3 regions of the Enterobacter sp. ECC-175 genome follow, and region 2 is predicted to be linked to each of the others. Evidence: predicted binding sites of a transcription regulator. Region 2 holds the regulator's gene; each other region holds the start of a gene.
The links. The regulator CRP, encoded in region 2, controls carbon source genes, mostly activating them, when cyclic AMP is high. The targets are predictions, from matches to a motif close to ATGTGANNNNNNTCACAT.
Positions count from the first base shown of each region.

Region 1: a site for CRP is predicted at 1,043-1,060, ahead of V1599_RS17230 (CidA/LrgA family protein). Genes of this name have one in related genera too.
Region 3: a site for CRP is predicted at 1,203-1,220, ahead of msrB (peptide-methionine (R)-S-oxide reductase MsrB). Genes of this name have one in related genera too.

Region 1 is NZ_CP143776.1:3,612,010-3,614,276, reverse strand. Features, by position in the region: gene V1599_RS17235 (CidB/LrgB family autolysis modulator) at 1-599, opposite strand, end outside; gene V1599_RS17230 (CidA/LrgA family protein) at 596-994, opposite strand; gene dusC (tRNA dihydrouridine(16) synthase DusC) at 1,174-2,106, shown strand.
Region 2 is NZ_CP143776.1:198,961-201,227, reverse strand. Features, by position in the region: gene V1599_RS01095 (YccS/YhfK family putative transporter) at 1-862, opposite strand, end outside; gene crp (cAMP-activated global transcriptional regulator CRP) at 920-1,552, opposite strand; gene V1599_RS01085 (OsmC family protein) at 1,862-2,266, shown strand.
Region 3 is NZ_CP143776.1:2,402,037-2,404,303, reverse strand. Features, by position in the region: gene V1599_RS11350 (glycoside hydrolase family 18 protein) at 1-292, shown strand, start outside; gene V1599_RS11345 (YeaC family protein) at 352-630, opposite strand; gene msrB (peptide-methionine (R)-S-oxide reductase MsrB) at 672-1,085, opposite strand; gene gapA (glyceraldehyde-3-phosphate dehydrogenase) at 1,427-2,267, shown strand, end outside.

The DNA of each region.
Region 1 (2,267 bases), 1.2 Mb from region 2:
TCCTGGTAGTCTACTTCGGCGCAGCGCGCGGTACCCAGCGCGTGCGAGGCGGTACCCATTGCCAGGCCACGCGCCGCTTTCGTGTGGATTTTCATCACGTTAAGCAAGGTATGGCCAAACACCGCGCCGAGGATGCCGACGAAAATCACGCACATGGCGCTGATGGCGGGGATCCCCCCGATGCTGCCGCCTACCGCCATGGCGATGGGCGTGGTGACCGATTTCGGCAGGATTGAAGCGGCGATCTGCGGCGATGCTCCCATCAGCAGCGCCACCGATGTCCCCGTGACCATCGCCACGAGGCTGCCCACGAAGCAGATGGTGATGATGGACTTCCAGCGGGCGCGAATTTGATGCAGCTGTTCATATAAAGGAAACGCCAGGGCCACGACGGCCGGCTGCAGCAGATCGTTGAGAATTTTGCTTCCGGCAAAATAGCGTTCGTAGGGGATGCCCGTCAGCAGCAGGAAAGGGATTATCACCACCATTGCGACCAGCAGCGGATTAAGCAGCGGCATTTTCAACCGCGCCGCCAGCCTGCGTGCGGCGAAGAATACCGCCAGGGTTAACGGCAGCGACCACCAGATATTAGCCATCATTGTTTGGTTCCTTTCTGCCCGACCACTTTGCGTTCACCGTGAACGATGTGCGAACTCCAGCTCACCACCACGAAGACCACCAGCGTGCTGACCGCGCAGGAGACGACGATAGGCCCGAACTGTGCCATCAGCAAATCGTAATATTGCATGACCCCCACGCCGATGGGCACGAACAGCAGCGCCATGTAGCGGATAAGCATGAAGCAGCCTGGGTTAACCCATTTCGCCGGAATAACCTGCAGCGCCAGCAGCACGAAGAGGATCAGCATCCCGATAATGCTGCCGGGAATGGTGATAGGCAGCAGGGAGGCGAGGAAGATCCCGGCGTACAGACAGGCATAAATCAGAACGAATGCGCGCAGATATTGCCAGATGATATTCAATGATTTGCTCATGGTGAAAGTCCTTGCTGAAACGCATTCATCATACAATTAAACCCTGAAATGTGCCACGGATCACAACATGAATTTTGAGCATACCAGACATTCCAAAACGGAACGTCGGGCATTTCCACAAATGGACAGGGTTCAGTTTACATGCAACTATAGCGCGTCTTTTTTTTACAGGTACTGATATGCGTGTTTTGCTGGCCCCTATGGAAGGCGTGCTCGACTCGCTCGTGCGCGAGCTGCTGACCGAGGTAAATGATTACGATCTCTGCGTGACGGAGTTTTTACGCGTGGTGGATATGCTACTGCCGGCAAAATCGTTCTATCGGCTCTGCCCGGAGCTGCATCGCCAGAGCCGTACTACCTCCGGCACGCTGGTGCGCATCCAGCTGCTGGGGCAGTATCCGGAATGGCTGGCGGAAAACGCCGCCCGCGCGGTTGAGCTGGGCTCTTACGGCGTCGATCTCAACTGCGGCTGCCCCTCGAAGCTGGTGAACGGCAGCGGCGGCGGCGCGACCCTGCTGAAAGATCCGGAGCTTATCTATCGCGGCGCAAAAGCGATGCGTGAGGCGGTGCCGTCTCATCTGCCGGTCACGGTTAAGGTGCGGCTGGGCTGGGACAGTGACGCGCGGCAGTTTGAGATTGCCGATGCGGTACAGCAGGCGGGCGCCACCGAGCTGGTGGTGCATGGCCGTACCAAAGAAGATGGCTATAAGGCCGAACGCATTAACTGGCAGGCGATTGGCGAAATCCGCAAGCGGCTTTCCATTCCCGTGATTGCCAACGGCGAAATCTGGGATTATGACAGCGCGCAGGCCTGCCTGAAGGCGACGGGCTGCGATGCGGTGATGATAGGCCGCGGCGCGCTGAACGTGCCGAACCTGAGCAGGGTAGTGAAATATAACGAGCCGCGCATGCCGTGGGCGGACGTCGTCACGCTGCTGCAGAAATACAGCCGTCTCGAAAAGCAGGGTGATACCGGGTTGTATCACGTTGCGCGCATTAAGCAGTGGCTGAGCTATCTGCGTAAGGAGTACAGCGAAGCGCTGGGCCTTTTTCAGGAGATCCGCACGCTGCAAACCTCGGCCGATATTGCCAGAGTGATTCAGTCCAAATAACGAAACGGCCCGGCGCAATGCCGGGCCGTTCACTCAAAATATCATCTTGAATACGCCGGTTACCACCAACAGCCCAATCAGAAAAATAATCAAAATAATCCAAAGTAATATCTTCATTTGCCTCTCCTGTGCATGTTTGTCACATAAAGTGTAGCAGCCCC
Region 2 (2,267 bases):
AGCGGTGATACAGAATGTCGTCAGCCAGCACGCGCAGGCGCGCCGAAACCGTCTGCGCGTTCCAGCGGATCACCGCTTCCGCGTGGCTGCGCTCGACCAGCTTCTGCACCTCCTGCGGGTGGTGCAGGCTCACGGAGATATGCTCCTGCAGATCCAGCCCCACCTGGAAGATGCGCAGCAGCCGCTTGTACTCGTGGTTTTTATTCGCGGCGAGCATGTGCAGCTGCTGGTAGCACTGGCTGATGAGATCGACCACCTTCTGCTGGCGCGTCAGCAGTGGCGGCAGGGATTTTTCCGGGTCGGTATGCTGCGTGAGCAGGGTGTATTTGGCTTCGCAGTAGTCGGCCAGCTGAACGTAGAGCAGGCTCAGGGATTCGCGCAGCGGCTGTTCCCGCCACAGCCAGAACCAAAACCAGTTGAATACGCCGTACCACAGCGTGCCGAGGGCGTAGATCAGCAGCGGCTCCCATACCGGCATATTGCCCGCGAGGCTTAGGGTGAAAATGGCGGCGATCAGCGAGGCGGGCAGCAGGCGGGCGTGCAGCGAACTGATTTCAGCGGTAACGCCGAGCGTCATCGCCAGTACGGTTAAAATCAGCGGCAGTGGAATATCGCGCGCCAGCAGCAGCTGAACGGCGAGGCTACAGCCGGCAAACAGGCTGCCGCCAACGATCAGGCGTTTGAAAAAGCGCTTGTGCGGCGTGTCCAGCCCGGCAATGTTGCAGCAGGCGGGCACCAGGGAAAACAGCAGCCCCTGCTGGAGATGTCCAAGAATGAGGCCAATGGCCACGGGCAGGCACAACACCAGCGTTTGTCGCAGTGCGTAGTTTACTTCCGGGTGATAGATCAGCCTGCGCCACATGGGGGATAGAGACAAAAACGGCGTGACACCCTGCGGTGGCACGCCGTTTGACCGGAATTAACGGGTTCCGTAAACCACGATGGTTTTACCGTGTGCAGAGATCAGGTTCTGATCTTCCAGCATTTTTAGAATACGACCCACCGTTTCACGGGAGCAACCGACGATCTGACCAATCTCCTGGCGGGTAATTTTAATTTGCATGCCGTCAGGGTGGGTCATGGCGTCTGGCTGTTTCGCCAAGTTCAGCAGGGTCTGTGCGATACGACCGGTGACGTCGAGGAAGGCGAGGTTGCCCACTTTTTCAGACGTAACCTGCAGGCGGCGCGCCATCTGCGAAGAAAGACGCATCAGGATGTCCGGGTTAACCTGGATCAGCTGACGGAACTTTTTGTAAGAAATTTCAGCCACTTCACATGCTGTCTTTGCACGAACCCAGGCGCTACGTTCCTGGCCTTCTTCAAACAGGCCCAGTTCACCGATGAAATCGCCCTGGTTCAGATAAGAAAGGATCATCTCTTTCCCTTCTTCATCTTTGATCAGCACTGCCACCGAGCCTTTAACGATGTAATACAACGTTTCCGCTTTTTCACCCTGGTGAATCAGCGTGCTCTTTGATGGGTACTTATGAATGTGGCAATGAGACAAGAACCATTCGAGAGTCGGGTCTGTTTGCGGTTTGCCAAGCACCATGCGCTGTTATCCTCTGTTATAAGCTGTCTCCAGAGCCATACGTTGCATCCTGACTCTGGGTTTGCAATCGAATTCTTACCCATACCTGGGAAGTCGGCCGTCTAATGTGTCGCAGCCAGTAAAGTTTGATGTCCTCTGCATACATGTGTAACGTCAATGTATTACTGTAGCATCCAGAGTGTTTTAGCATAGCTTTTGCCGCGTGTCTCCTGGTGTCTCGCTTCAGCATGATGCAGGTCGCCTTCCGTTGCGAGAAATGTAACGCGCGCGTAATCTGTCACCAAAAATGCAACGTTGGAGTTAATAAATATGCAAGCGCGTGTGAAATGGGTCGAAGGGCTAACCTTCCTGGGCGAGTCCGCTTCCGGCCACCAGATTTTGATGGACGGTAACTCCGGCGATAAAGCGCCAAGCCCGATGGAGATGGTGCTGATGGCGGCAGGCGGATGCAGCGCGATTGACGTGGTGTCTATCCTGCAGAAAGGCCGTCAGGAGGTGACCAATTGCGAAGTGAAGCTGACGTCGGAACGTCGCGAAGAGGCGCCGCGCCTGTTCACGCACATCAACCTGCACTTTATCGTCACGGGCAAAGAGCTGAAAGACGCGGCGGTGGCGCGCGCGGTTGACCTGTCCGCTGAGAAGTACTGCTCCGTGGCGCTCATGCTGGAGAAAGCGGTGAACATTACCCATTCATATGAGGTGATCGAAGCGTAAT
Region 3 (2,267 bases), 2.2 Mb from region 2:
AGACACCTACGTGAAGTACAACGACATCGTCAAAAAGCTGCTCAACGACCCGCAGAAGCGTTTTACGGAGCATTGGGATGACCAGGCGAAGGTGCCGTGGCTGTCGGTGAAGTCAGCCGAAGGCAAAGAACTGTTTGCGATCTCGTATGAAAACCCGCGTTCCGTGGCGCTCAAAGCGGACTACATCAAAGAGAAAGGCCTGGCGGGCGCGATGTTCTGGGAGTATGGCGCTGACGACAATAATCAGCTCGCGAAGCAGCTGGCGGAGTCTCTCGGGATCCCGCGTAAGTAGTATGATAATCAGCCCTCTCCCTGTGGGAGAGGGTTGGGTAAGGGCATCAACCCGTACCGTTATTGCATTTTCATCGTCGCGATCGGCTTTGGCGCGATGCCAAAATCCTCTTTGAGCTCGCGCTTGCTCTTCATCACCATCTGCCCCTGAGTGTCGATCGTCATGTGCTGCGCGTCGGTATTGTGACGCGCCTGCCAGAGCATCACCAGCTGCAGGCTGTTCTCTTTTTGCTCCGGGGTCAGCGCCACGCCGTCCGGCCATTTTCCCAGCTCAACCGCCGTCACCAGACGCTGATAAACTTCCGGCGTCATACCGCTAATCATGTCCTCAATATTCATGATGCCTCCCTTTCAAAGGAATAATTTGCTGAATCGTTTTTTCAACCTTTGGTTTGGTCGCCATTCTCATCGTCGGTGAAGCTCATTGAGGCTGAATTGACGCAGAAGCGCTCGCCCGTCGGCTGTGGGCCGTCCGGGAACACGTGGCCGAGATGCGCGTCACAGTTTCCGCAGCGAATTTCGGTGCGCACCATGCCGTGCGACGAATCGGTCAGATAGCGGATCGCATCATCGCTAACCGGCTCATAAAAGCTCGGCCAGCCGCAGCCAGAATCGTATTTCGTTTGCGAGTTAAACAGCGGTGAATCGCACACCAGGCAGTGATAGACGCCGTCTCGCTTGTTGTGCAGCAAACGCCCGGTAAACGGCGGTTCAGTCCCGTGATTTTGCGTCACGTAAAACTGCATTTCGGTGAGGTTTTTTTTCAAATCGTCGGGGTTACGTTGGTTCGACATATGCTTACATCTCGCTGTAGAAACAGACATCTTTTACCCCTGATTCTAACAAAACATTAACACCGGCGCGCACACTTTTGTTCTAAACTTATGTGTCGCGAAAAGGCGGTCAGGCAATTGTGATCTTTTTCACATTTTTATCCTGTGAGGCCTTTAAAATCCCGCCCGCAGCCCCCATGTGGTTGCTAGCTCAAAGGGAAAGTGAGGCGAGTCAGTCGCACAAACGTTAGTCACAGGATTGATTTGTCGCAATGATTGACACGATTCCGCTTGACGCTGCGTAAGGTTTTTGTAATTTTACAGGCAACCTTTTATTCACTAACAAATAGCTGGTGGAATATATGACTATCAAAGTAGGTATCAACGGTTTTGGCCGTATCGGCCGTATTGTTTTCCGTGCTGCTCAGAAACGTTCTGACATCGAAATCGTTGGTATCAACGATCTCCTGGACGCTGAATACATGGCGTACATGCTGAAGTACGACTCAACTCACGGTCGTTTCGACGGCACCGTTGAAGTGAAAGACGGCCACCTGGTTGTTAACGGTAAAACCATCCGCGTTACTGCTGAGAAAGACCCAGCTAACCTGAAATGGAACGAAATCGGTGTTGACGTTGTTGCTGAAGCAACCGGTATCTTCCTGACCGACGAAACCGCGCGTAAACACATCACCGCAGGTGCGAAAAAAGTTGTTCTGACCGGTCCTTCTAAAGACAACACCCCAATGTTCGTTCGCGGTGCAAACTTCGAAACTTACGCTGGCCAGGACATCGTTTCCAACGCATCCTGCACCACCAACTGCCTGGCTCCGCTGGCTAAAGTTATCAACGACAACTTCGGCATCATCGAAGGTCTGATGACTACCGTTCACGCAACCACCGCTACTCAGAAAACCGTTGATGGCCCGTCTCACAAAGACTGGCGCGGCGGCCGTGGCGCGGCTCAGAACATCATCCCATCCTCTACCGGTGCAGCTAAAGCTGTAGGTAAAGTACTGCCAGAACTGAATGGCAAACTGACTGGTATGGCGTTCCGCGTTCCAACTCCAAACGTATCTGTAGTTGACCTGACCGTTCGTCTGGAAAAAGCTGCTTCTTATGAAGAAATTAAGAAAGCAATCAAAGCTGCTTCCGAAGGCGCAATGAAAGGCGTTCTGGGCTACACCGAAGACGACGTTGTTT